3 regions of the Paenibacillus sp. J22P90 genome follow, and region 1 is predicted to be linked to each of the others. Evidence: riboswitches for the same ligand, from Rfam matches in the RefSeq annotation. Region 1 holds a riboswitch; each other region holds the start of a gene.

Region 1 (6,156 bases):
TCGTTCCAAATCGAACTGGATAAAACATACCGGATCACCGATATCGGCACTAGCTTGAACATCGGCACGGCTGAGACGGCGGATATTTATTTTTCCACGGACGGCGTCAACTGGGGTATCCCAGTCAAAACGTACTCGAACAAAAAACATTATGCAATGGAATATACGCATTTCGGAGTTCCTTTATCGGCGCGGTATGTAAAGGTGCTCGCCAGTGGCACATCCGCCTACATCGCTTTGAACGAACTGGAGCTTTATTCGACGGAAGACTCTTTTGAAAATAACGCATTATCGGAAGCCCCGTACGGCTACTCCAACGACAACATGGTGACGGTCAGCAATGCTGACGGGTTTGAGAGCGATCGCGCACTATATATCAACGACACTTCGAGCAGTGGGATCGCTTTGATTGAGAAAACCGTGGATGCGACGGGGAGCAAACAGCTGTCATTCCGCTTGAAGCCGACCGGTTATGCGACCTCAGGATCAATCATGTTTAATGTGCTGGGACAGGTGAGTTCGGGAGATACCGAGGTTTATCATTTTGCGGTATTCTCTAACGGGTCCGTTCAATATCACAACGGCTCGGGTTGGGTGCAGATCGGTGCGGCGGGGACAGTGCCTACGAATAGCTGGAGCCTCGTACGGGTAGATGCTACCCTGACGAATGCTAAAGTGTATGTTGGAGGGACACTCATCGGTACGGCTACAATGTACGCCATTCCGGCAAATGTTCAGTTGTTAAACGGCTTCGCATTCTCCAGCTCCGGTACCGCGCCGACCGGCGACAAGGCGTATGTGGACGATGTATTGATTACGGAGGTAAATGCAATTAATAACACGTTCGAGAGCGATACCGTGGGGTCCTCGCCTGCCGGCTATACAACAGCTACTATGGCGACAGTCTCCAATACGCGCGCTTATGAGGGCACCAAGTCGTTGAGGATCTATGACAACTCGACTAGCGCTATCGCGATGGCGGCAGAGAACGCTGATTCAGCGGATAGCAAGACGCTAGAGTTCTATGCTTACGTCACTGCAGCACCGACCGGCTTCTTGTTCGGCATCAACGGGTCGGTGAGTACGGGTACGAACAGCATTTATCACTTGGCGCTTAATAGCGACGGCAGCGTGAAGTATTACGACGGCTCTGATTGGGTCGTGATTGGCGGCGCCAGCACTGTCTCGACGCTGAACGCGTGGAACAAGTTCCGCCTCGAAGCGAACAAAACTTCAGCTGCTGTGTACATTAACAACGACTACATTGGCACCGCCGGCACGTACGCCTCCCCTGGCAACATCCTGAAGCTGAACGGCTTCAAGTTCTCCAGCGGCGGAACGCCGACCACGGGAGACGACATTTATGTCGACAAGGTGTTCTTTGGGAACTAAGCTGATTGTGTAGAGGTAATCGTATTGTGTACTTGATGTTTGAGTGATAGGGGCCTCAGCCTTTTGGCGGAGGCTTTTATCCCTGTAAGCATAGCTGCTCCAGTACTATTGCAATGCCGTCATTATCATTGGAATCCGTAATTTGATTAGCTAACTCTTTTAGTTCGCTGACAGCATTAAACATGGCAACTTTGTGGAACGGCATTTCAAAAAGTTCGAGGTCGTTATAATCGTCACCAAACAAAATGACTTGGGATAAGTGGATCTTTAAGTGCATAAGAAGCAACTCTACACCGCTGGCCTTACTTATCGAGCGATTCATTATTTGTATAAGTGTTCCACGATCCGTTACTACAAAATGCACTTGCTTCCCTAAATAACTTCTTATCTCTTCTGGGCTGTCAAAATGTGTGATCAGAATCTTAGTGACTTCAAGTGAATGCCTTTCAAATCCTGCCTGAGTTGAGAAACGTTCCGTCCAAATCAAGTACAATTGCCGAGTATTTAATGTTCTCCAACTCCTCTCAAATAAACATAAAGAGGTAAGGGGAAAATCCCCTTACCTCTGCCCAGGCGTACGGCTATATCCTATATGCTTCCTCATGGATCCCCATGTTTCGCCAGTCACATATAAGCTCAAAATTATTTTCATAATAACAAATACTACCAGAGCATTTCAATGACTTGTAACTAATTTAGCAAATTCTTCAAACTGCTCTTCATTTAGCCTCAATAAATACTGGGTTGCTAATCGCTCTGAATTCCCTGCCTTTTTCTAAAGTTACTACAATCCATTTCACTTTATCCACAGGAATGTCCGGTACTTCCAAACTATAATCATAGACAATCCCCGCGCCTTGAGCCTCGCTTTCTGTGTCCACAAGTCGATTCGTTAACGGAATGTACGTTCTTTGTTCGCCATTTGTGTACAAGCAAAGTCTGTCTAATGGAACATTGGACAAAATCGTAACATCTGCGCTAACAGACTGCTTGTCCGTCACGAGCGTTTCCCCAGGACCTTTACCTTCTACAGATACCCGAAGCAACGGTCCGCTTGTCAAAAAGCTATGTCCTTTGAGCAGCGCATCCAAAACGGACTCTACCGTCAACGGCTGCTCTGTATGGATATATGTTTGCACGCAACCGCTTCCTAAGCGATTTTCTGCCCACTCCTCCATAATAGGCGTTGTTTCTTGGAGCACTTCTAAGAGATAGCGAAGGACATCCTGTCGATCAACTGGAAGAGTATCAAAGATTTCTCTACCATGTGCGATCATCCACGGAAATTTTTCAAGTCTTCCGTGTAAGTCATCCGCCCATATATTATGGGTATCACTTCCACTCGTAGCTGCAACAAATCGCCCTTCTTCAAGTAATGACAACCAGAACATAAAGGCGTCATAGTTTGGCGTTCCAGGGATCATCGGGTTGGAGCCATTCCAAACTTCAATTGTATCAAATATTTCTATCATATCTGCAAACTTCGGATCTAATGAAATTGCAGGATTCCTGTCACATGGATGGTTGATCTGAGGAAGCCCCCCGCACGCTCTGATCTCCTCCGAAGTCCGAATATGTTCTTGGCGCAAATATTGTTCAGTGCGGTCTTCCTGTTTCGGTATTTTATAAATAACGTCGGTATGAACACCTAATGACAGGACATGTCCATTCGTCGTAGATATCTCTTTAGATACAATTGGTAAAAACGTGTCTGTCGCTGTAGCGAGCCAATCTTGATGATTTTTAATATTGTGATGATCGCTTAACGCGCCATAATCTAGCCCTGCGGCTGCCATTGAAAATGCTACTTGCTGCGGCGACTCAATAACGTCATCCGTCCCGCCGTGAAGAGGACTTGAATAGACGCTATGATGATGCAAATCCCCCGCATACCAGCCTTCTCCAGTCCAATCCACCATTTGTGGGAGGCAAATTTGACAAGCCAACGCCTCATTCGCGTTAACGATTATTTCTCGCTTCACAATCTTGTAAGCAGGGCCTTTAGATACTTCGAGCAAATAACGACCATTATTTTCATTAGTTAATGGAAGTGGCAAAGTTACGCTCCCACCCGGCAACGTATATTCAAGGATAAAATCGATTCTATGATTTGCCTGATAGACGGTTTCCATCGTGTCGTCAGCTAACATCGGAAATAGTTTTACTTGCGCGATCATTCCGTTACCTTGGGTATCCGTTACGGTCAAATTGAGCTTGCCTTGCGTTTCCGTAATTGTCTCTTGCTGAAAAATGATTCCTCTATGGGTTAGTTCCCCTTCCAAAAACAGTAGAGCTTCATTCAGAGCTGGCGGCGAATAACGTGGCAAGCCATTTCCGTTTGTCATAATGCTACTAGCTGCTTGCAAGTACTTTTTCATGGCCATAAAATGATGTCCTCCTAAGTATGAATGTATGAAAAAACTATCGATAGTATTTTATACTCGTATGTCTGCCAATCTACGGCATCTAAAATTATAGACAATTTTGTAGAAGAGTCCTCTATAAAAATATTAGTTTTTATTATGTTTTTATTTGACCTTATTCAAAATAACTGCCTATTCAAGCTGGCAGCCTGCCCACAACGTCTTCTTTAGTGAGAACGTATTCGAAAATATTACGGTTCCCTTATTAAAGGATGAAACAGTGAATGGTACGATTTATATGACTGGACAACAAATAACTCCCTTTAGTTGAGAAAAGGCAGCTGAGCAACTGAACTGCAATCTCCATTATTAGTAGTTCAATCTATTCAATTCGGTGGCCTTGCTTGTACCACATTACGCCGTAACACGCTGACCGCAAGCAAAATTGATAAAGGCATTACAAATGCAAAAGGCTCCCACATTGGCCCTAAATAACTAACGATTTCCCCCCATTTCTTCACGCCTGTGAAGGAAGCTTTCCCATTTAAAAAAAAGATCATTCCCAAGATTAATATTAACAGCCGGCTGTCACGAAGATTGAACAATCGTACTACAAATAAATTCATAACATACAGCGCAATTGTTACTTTCATAAAAGAGCCCACAATCAAGGACATCCCTATCACGGATTCAATTCGTTGAATGATTTCCTGTACCTCAATTATTCGCGCCAACTCGAACATAGGGAATTTACGATCGCCAGCGATGGGACCGAAGACTAGGATCGTGCTCGTGGTAACCAGAATCAATACGATCAGATTTAAGGACATTGAGACAAACATAACCTTCGGTATCCGATTTCGTTCATTTTCTCTTACAAATGGGATCAACATGCTAAACAAAAAAAGTTCAGCGTATGGAAATGAAAAAGACATATAAGCGCCTAAAATAACAGATTTGAACTCACTTGGAAACAGGGGTTTTAAATTACTAAAATCATAATCAGGAATGCTAAGCACAATAACGATGCCTACAAAAACCAATAAAGTAACTAAAAGTAATGCAAACATCTGTGCAATGACTTCAATGCCTGACATAACAGTCAGTACAGTAACAATTAAAATTGTTGCTGTAAAGATGTAAACAGGAGTCTCACTCATCATGGTGCTCTCCATAAAGAGGCCGACATCCAGCGTAATTCCAGTACCAATATGAATAAGAAAAGGTAACGGAAGAAGGATAACGATGATGAACGTCGCGGCCTTACCGATTAAGGAAGAGCTGATGTCAATAAAATCAGTGCTAGGAAAGCGTCTATGCAAGTAAAGCATACCCGTTAGCAGCAAACAACCGGCAGTCCAAGAAAGAAGGATGGACAACCATGCACTGTTTTTCGCTACTGCAATTAAGGGGCCTGGGATATTAATAATGGTTGACCCAGTCAAATATGTGAAAAATAAAACTCCGAGCTGTCTAGCACTGAGCTTATATCCTTTTGAATCCATGATGCATTCACCTAATTCCAAGTTATTAAGAGGGTTTCAACATTTCAACCAGTTTATGGGAGCTTTTACCAAATACATAGTCCGCCCAATCGTATATTGCGAACAGTTTCGTATGCCATATACAATCGATGCTCATAAGTACGGTAACCGTCAATAGCGAAACATATACGATGCGTTCTCTAGCCTGGGCTTGTTTTAAAAGTTTGAAATCATGAATCAGAATCGCTCCAAATAGGATGATAATCAAAATAAGAAATTCAGTCATACGTTCACCTTTCCTAGTTACTTCGAAAATACCGGTTTACCTGCAGATGTACCCGTGTTTTCCAGATTTAACGTAACGCGAGCATCAAAACTGGCATTTGAAAAATAGTTTTCCCAATCCGGCTCTATCTTTTTCCATAAGGTTTCATTATTTTGATAAACACGATTGCCGATTAGAAAGATGTCCAACTTCTTTTTTTGCAAATTCTCAAAAGTTCGTTTCATCTGATCGACAATAATCTCCTCCGTCTTCTTCACAAAAGCTTTCTCTACATCGACTGAATCGAAAGCAGTGCATTTAAGCTCTCGCGCCGAGCCTTTGGCCATTGCCTTAACCGAAACGACTAATTTGTCTTTATCAAATTGATACTTCAAATTACTTGAAAACTCGGTGACTTCAACGGTTTCATTTTTCTGTTTGTTTTCTGCTGTATCCAAACATGGCACCTCGAGCAGACCATAGTTATAACGATTCGTTAGCATGAGATATCCATCATTTTCATCTCCTGTCAATTTATCAACCATTCTGTCTTTCTTAAACAAGGCCGAACCGCTTACTTTGAAGCCTTTCTCCTGGTTAGGAATGATGTAAGCAATGACAGCATTGCCGGTTTTGTCCTTCAACTGTTTAC
Region 2 (6,156 bases), on a different contig from region 1:
CCGTATCCTGCCAGTGGACTCAGCCGGAACGGACAATGCTATTTTTCGTCTTGGGGATGATAAGGCGGTGCGGCTGCCCCGTGCGGATTGGGCGATCGGGCAGGTGGCAAAGGAGCAACGTTGGCTGCCCACGCTGGCACCGTTGATACCTCTAGCTATCCCGGTCCCACTGGCGATGGGAGTTCCTGCTGAAGGCTACCCGTGGCAATGGTCCGTCTATCGCTGGCTTGAAGGCGAGAACGCAACGATCGCCACACTCGAAAGCCAGGAACAAGCGGCAACAGAATTAGCGCATTTCATTCATGCTATTCAACGCATCGATACCACGGATGGCCCTGTTCCCGTTTCGCACACTTCTGGCAGAGGTGTGCCACTAGCACTGCGTGATGCAGCGGTCAGAGAGGCAATCGCCAACTTGAGCGGCATTATCGACACGGATGCGGCAACTGCAGTTTGGGAATTGGCTCTGCAAACGCCGGTATGGCAGGGGAAATCCGTTTGGCTCCATGGAGATCTACATCCAGGGAATCTGTTAATCGAGCAGGGAAAACTAAGCGCGGTGATCGATTTTGGTACGCTTGGTATTGGCGATCCTGCCTGTGACCTGATGGTTGCATGGACTTTCCTCTCAGCGGACGGCAGGAAGCTATTCCGCACCTTGCTTACAAACGATGAAGAGACGTGGTCGAGAGGTCGCGGTTGGGCGCTATCTTTTGGATTGATTGCTTATGCGTATTACATAAACACAAACCCAGGACTGGCCGCCATTTCCAGACGTACGATAGATGAGGTTCTTTGTGAATACGCACAATTCAAAGAGCCTAGTTAACGTTTATTAGATAGGAGTAGGAGAACAACATCATGCTTTCGGCTATCTTTCAAGGCATTCTTTTAGCAGCAGGACTTATCTTGCCCTTAGGTGTTCAAAATGTATTTGTCTTTAATCAAGGTGTGACCCAACCACGATTTATTCGGGCGCTGCCTGTCGTTATTACCGCATCACTGTGTGATACGTTGCTCATATCATTAGCTATTTTAGGAATATCCGTCATAGTAGTAACGCTGCCCATGGTTAAAACGGTGTTATTTTTACTAGGTATTTTGTTCCTCCTGTACATGGGGTTTGTCACTTGGAAAAGTAAACCATCGTCAAGTGACTCGGAAGAAAAAGCACTTTCGCCTAAGAAGCAAATCGCTTTTGCTGCATCGGTTTCCTTATTAAATCCGCATGCGATTTTGGATACGATCGGTGTTATTGGAACGAGCTCTATCCACTATGCGGGAAAAGAAAAATTTGTTTTTGCCATAGCGTGTATTTTGGTTTCTTGGATATGGTTTTTGGCGCTTGCGCTTGTAGGTAGACAAGTTGGGAGATTGGATAAGTCGAGATCATTTATAAGTTTTCTTAATAAAGCTTCCGCGCTCATTATGTGGGGAACTGCTGTGTATTTAGTTTTCCAATTAGTCTAGCGGAATGAAAGATAACGAAATCTTACTAGTTTTTGTTAGATCATGCGGATTATAATAAAGGTAATATTTGGTATGTGTAACTGGCGAAACGTAGATCACTACGAGGGAGCACATATGTCATAACAGCCGTTCGCCTGGGCAGAGCATTTGATCATTGGATCAGATGCTCTTTCATTTTAAAGGAGAGGTTATCCATGGAACGAGCTAGAAATGTGGCAGTCCTTATTTATGAGAGGGTAGATTTGCTGGATATCGGAGGTCCTTATGATGTATTCGGCGCATCAACTAACTGGGGCAAAGATTTCAAAGTCTACACCGTGGCGGAAGAAGTAAAGCCAGTGAATACCGTTAGCGGACTAAGTATAATTCCCAAATTCAGCTTTGCGAATTGTCCTATACCTGATATTTTGATTGTGCCTGGTGGTTTAGGATCACGAACTGGATCGTCATGTCCGCAGGGGTAACGGCTGGGTTCGATGCCGCGCTATATGTTGTTTCTAGGCTTTTTGGCGAGGAGCGTGCGCTAGCGTCAGCTTCGTTGATTGAGTATCAGTGGCGGAGATGACTCCCATTCTTGATTCCTCGAATCGAACGCAGCTTTCCAACAATAAGGGAACTTGACACATTACGACGATTATTTCCCTGGCGCATCGTTTTTCTGTATGAAATTGACATCAATCGCTAGGGGAGCTATGATTTTAGTAGGGTAACACGATGGAACAGGGGTGTGAACGTATCATGCAAAAGCAATTCAAAGTCGCTGCAGGCATCTCAGTCGCAGGATATGTGGCGAGTCTTATAACCGCTAATTTTTTACCGGAATCACTTAATTTATTAGTTCCCGCGGCACTAACTTTCGGTAGTATTCTGGTACTGAGCCGAACTTCTATAGCTATAAAGGGAAGAACAAATCCGGCTCCGCTGAATGAATCTTCCCAAACCCAGGCTGCATCAGCTTCGCAGAGCCCTAGCCCTGCTACGTCAATTGCTCCCAAAGACGATAGTGACCCTTTCTGGGATCCCATCGCGGAATATATTCATGTCATCGAGGAGACGATGATTTCAGAGGGACAGAAGAATACGTTAGACGACGAAATTGTGGAGAAAACGTTAAGCTTGCTGGCTCGGGTAGGCAGATTAATCCCACAGCTCAAAGAATTAAATGATGCAAATATGAATCATAACATACAACGATTAATTTTTAAGGATCTGAATGGTGCGATTAACCCCTTCCTGAAGCTGGGAGGAGAAGCGAAACGAATGAATCGTCGGTTACTACTTACAGGAATTAAGGACATTAACTCGAAACTTTCCGACTACGTAGAAACGATTGAACAGAAAGATTTAATTGAATTACAGACACGTATGGAACTTATCCAACAACGTTATCGTTCAACAGACTAAGGAGGCATGGTACATTGACTACCCAATTGGTGCAATTAAAATCAACAGATTTGCAGAAAGTTGAACAAGAAGCAAAGCAGCTGCTCGAGAAAGTATCTTCGACCGATACCATGGAATTAGAAACCTTGATGGACTCCATCGGTCGCATGGGTGCCAAAACGATGGAACAAGCTGGGCAATCCTTAGCCATGCTGGAGCGTCCCGTGACTGAATTGATGTCAGGCAAGCGCTCAGAGGTGCAGAACAACATTTTGAAGCTGCGCGGCGAAATTGATTCTTTGAGCAAGAGCAAGCAGCTTGGATTTTTTGAGAAAATGATGAAAAAGACGCCGCTGAAGAACTATATTTATAAGTATCAATCGGTAAAAACGAACGTAAATGCGATTGTGCAATCCCTGCGAAATGGCAAGGAAACACTGGAAGAAAATATGGCGTATATGAAAACGTTGAAGAAAAATTCGTTAGAATCCGTCTACAATTTGCAAATGCGGATTGCAATGGGTGAGAATTTAAAGCAGCTTTTCGAAGTTGAAATAGCCAAGCCCGAGAATGAAAACCGCAAAACACATTTAGAAAGAGGCCTGCGTAAAGTAGTTACTCGCATTCAATCTTTTCAGGAGATGGTTATTCTTTACCAACAAGCGATCGCTGGAACGGATATCATCAATGACAATAACGATAAACTGATTGATGCTGTTGATGCGACGATTGATAAAACGCAGAACCTGCTGACCGTCTCCGCGATGATCTCGATGGCGATCGAGGATCAAGTTCAGACGATTGAAGCGGTAAACTCCGCTAACTCAACTTTGAATAAAATGTTCGAAGATAACTCGCGTTTGTTGAAGGAAACGACGCAAAGAACGAATGAGCTGCTTGGCAAACCAGGCTTGCAAATGGATTCGATCGAAAGAGGGATGACCGATCTTTTCGCTGCTTTGGATCTTTTTGAACAGTCGAATCGGACAATCATTCAATCGGCAACAGAGCATACGCAGCGGCTTGGGAACATCAGTCAGCAAATGACCCAGCGTTTAGGTCTAGCGCCAGGAAATAAAACAACAGCGGAAATTAAAGCTTCCGAACTAGGCGGGCTTTTGGAATAAAATAGAATAAGTAGAATGTGCTGTCAGGGATGCGATCCTTGGCAGCTTTTTTGCATGATTTTAAGTCAAAAACCTATCTCTATACCCATGCCATTTCATTCTCCTGACATATGATAATCCATACGTTTGAATATGGGAGATGAGTAGATGTCCATACAAAGTAAAGAGGAGCCTGTGAATCCCAATCAAATTGATGTGCTTATTCCCGCGATTGAGAAGGATCTGGGCACGCTCCCCCTTGTGATTGATGCCGTAAGAAAATACGTGAAGCACCCTATAGGTGAAATCATCATTGTAGCTCCACGGAAACAACGTATTCTTGATCTTTGCGCGAGGAAAGGCTGTCGATTCGTAGACGAAGATACGGTACTTCCGATTACGAAAAAGGACATCCATTATCAATCCAAGCGGTGGGATCGGACCGGGTGGCTATATCAGCAATTACTTAAGCTAAATGGAGATACCTTAGCCTCATCCAAATACTATATGGTCATTGATGCAGATACCGTGTTGATTCGGCCGCATGTCTTTAAAATAGGCGATAAAACCGTGTTTTATTGTCGGAACTGGAGTCAAGGCGAATATTTTAGAACATATCGCAAATTAATGGGAAGAAATCGCTCAGCCCGGCTGTCCTTCGTTACTCACTACATGCTGTTCGAGAAAGCAAAAGTGAAGCAATTGAAACAATTCATTGAGTCCAAACACAACACCAGCTGGTATACAGCAATTATGAAAAGTATGAATAGAACGCGGCAGTTTGCCTTTTCTGAATTTGAGACGTACGGGAATTACCTGTACGCATCCTCGGCTGACAAGATGATCTTGAAGCCAGCTTTGAACATAAGCTTACATGTGCCAATTACCGGGTTAACTGCTTTAAGGATGAATGCCCTGTCCCAGAGATATAGATCTGTTTCCCTTCATAAACGTAAAGGGTATGTGAAATCCGTCAAGCTGGTGACACGATGAAGCCTTACGTAGTTGTCTGGAAAGGACCCGTTCACAAAGTAAGTGGGCTGGGTCATGCGAGCAGAACGTATGCGGCATCCCTTAAGCAAAAGGGGGTTGACGTTCGGATCGGTAGCTTGAGGTCTGGCTTACGCCCGATCAAAGGCAAAAGAGTATTGATCTTTCACGATGTACCCAGCTTTATCGATTGGAAAACCGAACGGAGTATTTATGATGCTATTATTTTAAATACGGTTTGGGAAACGAGCAAAACACCGAATCAATGGCTGGCTCATATGAACAAATTTGATGCGGTTTGTGTACCTACACTGCATAATAAACGAGCTCTTCAGAACAGCGGAGTAACGGTCCCGATTTATTTGGTGCCCCATGGTGTAAATACGCAGGTATTTCATCCGAATAATAAAAAGTTTCCTTTGCCGCGAGCCGCTGGCAGGTTTACATTCGTGTCTGTTTTCGGTTTCCAACATCGTAAAAACCCGGAAGGCTTGCTGCGCGCCTACTGGGAGGAATTTTCCTCGAAAGATAACGTCATTTTGGTCATCAAAACGAATGGCTACGCCTCGTATGAGAATGAGTCGTGGATTCAACGACAAATTTGGCAATACAAACAGCGATTGGGGATTCGGAAAGATACGGCTCCTATTGTCATCATTGGCCGAAGACTTCACGAGAGCAAGCTTAAAGGGCTATATACCTTGGCAGATGCCTTCGTCCTTCCATCAAGAGGGGAAGGCGTTGGTCTCCCGTATCTGGAAGCGTTAGCTAGCGGTACTCCTGTCATTGCAACCGCTTGGGGCGGTCAAATGGATTTCCTCACGCACAATAATTCCTTTCTCATCCCCTACCAGATGAAGAACCCCGAAGTGAGCATGAACAGCCGACATGCCATCTCGCGCTCATTCAGTTACCTGTTTGCAGAGAAACGGCAGCAATGGGCGGAGCCTGATCATGCTAGTTTGCGAATGATCATGCGAAAAGCGTATGAGAATCCCGAGCTATGCAAGCGAAAGGGACGGCAAGGAAGACGGGATGTTCAACATATAACCTGGGATCGCGCGGGGATGTTATTGAAGCATGCGGTAGACAAAGTCATGCAATCGAAGAATGAAGGGTGAAGCGAGAGGTTCCCCGGGAAAGGAGAATGGGGCTTGCGAATTGTGCTAATGTGTGGGGGATCGGGAAAAAGGCTGTGGCCGTTTTC
Region 3 (6,156 bases), on a different contig from region 1:
ATTTCGCAGCTGCACCGGCTGCCGCGAATCCCGACCGTGGTCGGGTTCGAGGTGGGCATCGGGCAGGCGGAGGCTGTTGCGGCGCTGTTAGGTGCCGCCGCGGACTGGACGGAGATCCGCTTCGTGCAGGATCTCCAGGGGATCGATCGCCACGTGATCGCGATCCGCTCTTTCGAGGAGTAGCCGATTACTTTAAGGATCGGCCCCTTTCTCTATCAACTCTATTATTTTTATAAAAATCATAGATTCATAGGTTTAGCCCCACCAACTCTTGTCCATACTGGCAAGTAGATAGCGGAAACGGGAAAGGGGCTACTTCCATGGTTAAGAGAACGGAGCGCCACTCAGTTAAGAGCCTATTATTCATTGCTTTTGCACTTATACTTATGATTATGTGTTGGGAATCCAATCGTACGAACGCGGCGGTAGTTTCGCCTACCATACCAGAAGAATCCATTCGTTTGCGCATTCTAGCAAATTCGGATTCGGCGCAGGACCAAGCTTTGAAACGCGAGATTCGCGATGCGATTATTGCCCGTATGGCGGAGTGGGTCGTTGGACCGCATTCTTTGGACGAGGCTAGAGCTGTCGTGAATGCGCATTTGCCTGAATTTGATCAACTCGTTGGCGAGATGATTGCATCCCGTGGCTACAACTATCCGCATACGGTTGAGCTAGGTGTTGTCCCTTTTCCAACCAAAATGTACGGAAACGACGTCTACCCAGCAGGGGATTATGAAGCGTTGCGTGTTGTGATCGGTTCTGGTGAAGGCCAGAATTGGTGGTGTGTGCTGTTCCCGCCATTATGCTTTGTAGATTCTGTATCCGGTGAAGCGGTTGCTTCGGCAGCAGTCGTCGTGGCCAAAACTACGGATGAGAACGGCAAGGAAAAGCAGCCCGTGAAGGATAGTAAGGCTAAAGCTAGCGAAACACCATCGGCTAAGAAAAAAGACGAAGTCGCGAGTAAAGATAAAGCGGCATCGACAGATAAGGTTGTAAAGAAAGACGCTAAAGGTGAAGTAGCAGCATCCTCAGCATCCACAACGGAAGAGCCTGCAAAACCGGAAGTGAAGTTTTTTATCTGGGAAATGTTTAAAGCCATTTTTTCATGGTTTAGCTAACAATTAAATTTATAACATACAAGTAAGGATGAGAGTGATTGTGACAACCTACTGGAACGTGGATCAAGGCGAAGAGCGCGCGATAGCGCAGCATATTGCAGAGGCGGCAAGCCTCCTGCAGCAAGGTGATACCGTCGCATTTCCGACCGAAACGGTGTATGGACTTGGTGCGGATGCGACGAATACCGGAGCGGTGAAGGAGGTTTTTGCAGCAAAAGGGAGACCCTCCGACAATCCTCTGATTGTCCATATAGCTGATGTGAAGCAGCTTTCCAGCCTTGTTCAGCCAGATAGTGTGACAACCGATCATCAAGCGCTTATGAATGCGTTCTGGCCCGGACCTTTAACCATTGTGCTACCTGTTATTGCAGGTAGCCTTTCGCCGTTAGTGACGGCTGGATTGCAAACGGTCGGTATTCGCATACCGGATCATCCTGTTGCCCTTCAACTGCTTCGTGAAGCGGGACTTCCTATTGCTGCGCCAAGCGCGAATAGCTCGGGTAGACCGAGCCCGACGCTGGCCTCTCATGTACGTGATGACTTGGATGGCAAAATTGGCGGCATTGTAGACGGTGGTGCCACGGGCGTTGGCGTCGAGTCCACGGTCATCCAGCTTGTAGACGGCGAGTTGCATGTGCTGAGGCCGGGTGGTGTGACTGCAGAAAAGCTGCAGGCCGTTCTGCCAGACATCCGTATTCATGCCACTGAACATACGGAGGTAGCCGCTGCGGATACGCCTCGTGCACCGGGGATGAAGTACGCGCATTACGCGCCAAAGGGCTTCATGCACATTGTGCAAGGGAATGACGAACAGGAAGTCTTGGCTTGGATTCAAAAGGATATCGATGCCGCGAAGTCACGCGGGGAATCGACGGGCATTCTCACTTTTGAAGAAAGAGTGCGAGGGTACAGCGCAGATCTCGTTCTTGCGTGCGGCTCCTTATCTCAACCCGAAACGATAGCTCGGGAGCTTTATGCCGCTCTGCGGACTTTTGATCAGCAGGGTATTAGCTATATTGTTGCAGAGGGTGTACCCGATTCGGGTATTGGCCGAGCCATTATGAATCGATTGTTGAAAGCTGCTGGTCATGAGCAGATTCGTCTCTAACGCTAACTAGCATGATTCCCAGTTTGTCCGCATATCTTGAGAAAGAATCGTGGACAAGGGGGATCGTACTATGCTCGCATCTGGGATACAAGTTGGGCAACTCATGACAATTGGAATAATGGCGATTGCTTTGGGCCTAGATGCTTTTTCGTTAGGAATTGGCATAGGAATGAAAGGCATTCGGTTGTTGGACATTTTGAAAATCAGCATTGTGATCGGCATCTTTCATGTGCTTATGCCACTGACGGGCATGTTTATGGGCCAGTATGTCTCTCTCCTTCTGGGAAACGTCGCGACAGCCGCTGGTGGATGTTTACTTATTTTACTCGGCGCTCATATGGTATACAGCTCGATACGCGGGGAAGAAGCGTCGTCATTCGATCATCGGACGTTATGGGGGCTCATCATTTTCGCCCTCAGCGTTAGTATAGATTCGTTCTCTGTGGGCGTTTCTTTGGGTATGTTTGCTACAGACATTGTGCTTACCGTGCTCATCTTTGGTCTGTTTGGCGGGTTGCTTTCGATAGCGGGCTTGCTGCTAGGAAGACGGGTTAGCGGTTGGGTAGGGGAATACGGCGAGGCATTCGGCGGACTTATCTTATTAGGGTTTGGGATCAAGTTTTTACTATGATACAATATGGGGAGTTAGCTTTTGAAATAATACGTATAGTTTAGGAATTAAAATGCTTATTTTCAGGAGGATTTCATGTTGCGAATTCTATTTGTCTGTACAGGAAATACGTGCCGCAGTCCGTTAGCTGAAGGTTTGCTGCGTATGAGGGTGCATCAAGAGGGGCTTGCGGCGGAGGTTCGTTCGGCAGGTGTATCTGCGATGACGGGAGGCCCGATATCGAGAAATAGCCAGTCGCTTCTGCATGAAGCGGGTTTCAAGGAAGCTATCAGTTCTTTGGCGATAAGCTCGGCGGATGTGGATTGGGCGGATCTGATCTTGACGATGACGACGGGGCATAAGCGCACAGTCATTGGGCGTTTTCCTCATGCGATCGAGAAGACGTATACGCTCAAGGAGTACGTAGAGGACGATGCGCGTATTCTCCAAGCGATTGAAGAACGAGAGCAGCTTGCGACAGAGCTTCAGCTTAAGCAGGCGCTGTCCCAAACGGTAACGATAGAAGAAAGAAGTCGTATGTATACGCTGGAAAATACGATTCCCGATTACGACATCTCGGATCCTTATGGTGGGTCGTTGGCTGATTATCGATATACGGCTGAGGAAATTAGTCGGAGCTTGGATAAATTGGTGAAGAAATTACGCTAGGCCAATAGAGCTTTACACATCGCAGGGAATGCGATAAAATACAAAGTAACAAGCAAGACTCAATGTAACTGGCGACGAGTGGGAGTAACCACAATGGAGCATTGAGCTATACGGCCGGTCGCCTGGGCAAAAGAGCAACGCGCGTTTTCTAGCGTGTGCGCTCTTTTTTTCGTTTTTGGTGAGCTTTGGGATATAATAGGATGGTCGAATTCGAACAAGTCAAAAGGAGCGTTTAAGTTATGAAAATTGCTTTAGGTGCTGATCATGCAGGCTATCGTTTGAAAGATGTTATCATTCCTTTTATTGAATCATTAGGTCATCAAGTAATCGATTTCGGATGCAACTGCGGCGATTCCGTCGATTATCCAGATTATGCGCTTCAGGTTTGTGAAAAAGTCGTTTCAGGAGACGCAGATAAAGGGATTCTGCTTTGTGGAACTGGCATTGGGATGTCCATTGCTGCGAATAAAGTTCCTGGTATCCGTTGTGCGCTTGTGCATGACCTCTTCTCCGCGAAAGCGACGCGTGAACATAATGATACGAACGTACTAGCGATGGGCGAGCGTGTTGTTGGTCCTGGCGTAGCAGAAGAAATCGTCAAAATCTGGTTGGAAACTGAGTTTTCGGAAGGTGTCCGCCACAAGAATCGGATTAACAAAGTACAGAGCATCGAAGATCGTTTCACGGTACATCCCTAGAGATGAGGGAGCCACAATGACAGATTCTATGTATGAACCTATAGCAGAAGCTTTGGAAGCGAATCTACGAGAGTTGGTTGCGGTTGGCAGCCTGCGTCCTGGCAACATTGTGGTGATCGGTACGAGCACGAGTGAAATCCTCGGACATCGGATCGGTACGTCGGGCACGCTGGATGCGGCTAAGCCGATTTTTGAAACCGTTAAGCGCATTTGCAGCGAGTTCGGGCTGTATGCGGCCTACCAGTGCTGCGAGCATCTGAATCGTGCGCTGGTCGTAGAAGAAGAGCTGCTGGCGCTGTCGCCACAGCTGGAGCCTGTTTCCGTGATCCCCGTGCCGAAGGCCGGGGGCTCGATGGCTTCCTACGCGTATAGACACTTCGCGAAGCCGGTCGTTGTTGAGACGATTCAGGCGCATGCAGGCATCGATATTGGCTCAACGCTAATTGGCATGCATCTGCGCAGAGTCGCTGTTCCCGCAAGGCCGCCTGTTCGTCATATTGGCCAAGCTTATGTCACGATGGCATTCGCACGGCCGAAGCTGATCGGTGGTACTAGAGCTGTATACTCCGCTGATCAGGCGGATCAACTTTATCAACAAGCTGCACCTGATGCAGATTGCTAATTTATTTTCAACTAACATCCTTAGGAGGAATTCCCTATGACAAACTTTTTGAGCAAACAAGATCCGAAAATCGTAGAAGCTATGAACCTTGAGCTAGGCCGTCAACGCGACAAAATTGAGTTAATCGCTTCCGAGAACATCGTGAGCCAAGCGGTTCTTGAGGCTATGGGCACTGTTTTGACGAACAAATATGCAGAAGGCTACCCAGGCAAAAGATACTATGGTGGCTGTGAGTACGTAGACATCGTGGAAGACATCGCTCGTGATCGCGCGAAAGAGCTTTTCGGTGCTGAGCACGCGAACGTTCAACCGCATTCCGGTGCGCAAGCGAACATGGCTGTTTACTTGGCTGCGCTAAACCCTGGTGACACGGTTCTTGGTATGAACCTTGCGCACGGTGGTCACTTAACACACGGTAGCCCAGTTAATGCTTCCGGTATTCTTTACAACTTCGTAGCTTACGGCGTAAGCGAAAAAGATGCTCGCATCGACTATGACGATGTTCGTAAAGCAGCTTTCAAACATAAGCCTCGCATGCTCGTAGCTGGTGCAAGTGCATACCCGCGTACGATTGATTTCGAAGCATTGGCTTCCATCGCTAACGATGTAGGCGCATTGTTCTTCGTTGATATGGCGCACATCGCTGGTCTAGTAGCAGCTGGTTTGCACCCGAACCCAGTGCCACACGCACATTTTGTAACAACTACAACACACAAAACGCTTCGTGGTCCTCGCGGCGGTATGATTCTTACGAAAAAAGCTTGGGCAGCAGCGATTGATAAAGCGGTATTCCCTGGTTCCCAAGGTGGTCCTTTGATGCACACGATCGCAGCGAAAGCTGTATCTTTCGGTGAAGCTCTTCAACCGGATTTCAAAGTGTACGGTCAAAACGTCATCAACAACGCACAAGCATTGGCGACGGCTCTTACAGCTGAAGGCATCAACCTTGTTTCCGGCGGTACAGACAACCACTTGATGTTGGTTGACCTGCGTAACCTGAACATCACAGGTAAGGATGCAGAGCACGTGCTTGATGAGATCGGTATTACAGCGAACAAAAACGCGATTCCTTTCGACCCAACTAGCCCGTTCATCACTAGCGGTATCCGCTTGGGTACACCGGCTGTAACTTCCCGTGGTATGGACGAAGAAGCGATGAAAACGATCGCGAAAGTTATCGCGCTGACGTTGAAAAACCCGAAAGACGAAGCTACGCTTGAGAAAGCTCGTGGCATGGTGTCCGATTTAACGGCACAATACCCGCTTTACCCAGGTTTGACTTACTAATCATTAGAGACAGGGCCAGCTCATTGGAGCTGGTCTTTTTT

The links. A riboswitch is a leader RNA that binds a small molecule or an ion and turns the genes downstream of it on or off. The one in region 1 is predicted to bind ZMP and ZTP.
Positions count from the first base shown of each region.
Region 2: it holds a riboswitch for ZMP and ZTP, as region 1 does, so the genes downstream of both, AC58UX_RS15425 (DJ-1/PfpI family protein) here and AC58UX_RS29155 (HAD hydrolase family protein) in region 1, are expected to answer to the same signal.
Region 3: it holds a riboswitch for ZMP and ZTP, as region 1 does, so the genes downstream of both, rpiB (ribose 5-phosphate isomerase B) here and AC58UX_RS29155 (HAD hydrolase family protein) in region 1, are expected to answer to the same signal.

Region 1 covers NZ_JCAUAY010000013.1:19,974-26,129, reverse strand. The annotation lists gene AC58UX_RS29160 (exo-alpha-sialidase) at 1-1,392, shown strand, start outside; gene AC58UX_RS29155 (HAD hydrolase family protein) at 1,469-1,879, opposite strand; ZMP/ZTP riboswitch at 1,953-2,030, opposite strand; gene AC58UX_RS29150 (CehA/McbA family metallohydrolase) at 2,112-3,776, opposite strand; gene AC58UX_RS29145 (GerAB/ArcD/ProY family transporter) at 4,142-5,260, opposite strand; gene AC58UX_RS29140 (hypothetical protein) at 5,286-5,525, opposite strand; gene AC58UX_RS29135 (Ger(x)C family spore germination protein) at 5,543-6,156, opposite strand, start outside.
Region 2 covers NZ_JCAUAY010000004.1:252,722-258,877, reverse strand. The annotation lists gene AC58UX_RS15435 (aminoglycoside phosphotransferase family protein) at 1-829, shown strand, start outside; gene AC58UX_RS15430 (LysE/ArgO family amino acid transporter) at 862-1,470, shown strand; ZMP/ZTP riboswitch at 1,537-1,617, shown strand; gene AC58UX_RS15425 (DJ-1/PfpI family protein) at 1,665-1,934, shown strand; gene AC58UX_RS15420 (hypothetical protein) at 2,209-2,874, shown strand; gene AC58UX_RS15415 (toxic anion resistance protein) at 2,889-3,980, shown strand; gene AC58UX_RS15410 (DUF6492 family protein) at 4,128-4,952, shown strand; gene AC58UX_RS15405 (glycosyltransferase family 4 protein) at 4,949-6,070, shown strand; gene AC58UX_RS15400 (sugar phosphate nucleotidyltransferase) at 6,119-6,156, shown strand, end outside.
Region 3 covers NZ_JCAUAY010000011.1:156,644-162,799, reverse strand. The annotation lists gene prmC (peptide chain release factor N(5)-glutamine methyltransferase) at 1-183, shown strand, start outside; gene spoIIR (stage II sporulation protein R) at 321-1,121, shown strand; gene AC58UX_RS28080 (L-threonylcarbamoyladenylate synthase) at 1,150-2,229, shown strand; gene AC58UX_RS28075 (manganese efflux pump MntP) at 2,300-2,860, shown strand; gene AC58UX_RS28070 (low molecular weight protein arginine phosphatase) at 2,936-3,508, shown strand; ZMP/ZTP riboswitch at 3,563-3,643, shown strand; gene rpiB (ribose 5-phosphate isomerase B) at 3,748-4,206, shown strand; gene AC58UX_RS28060 (TIGR01440 family protein) at 4,223-4,828, shown strand; gene glyA (serine hydroxymethyltransferase) at 4,865-6,115, shown strand.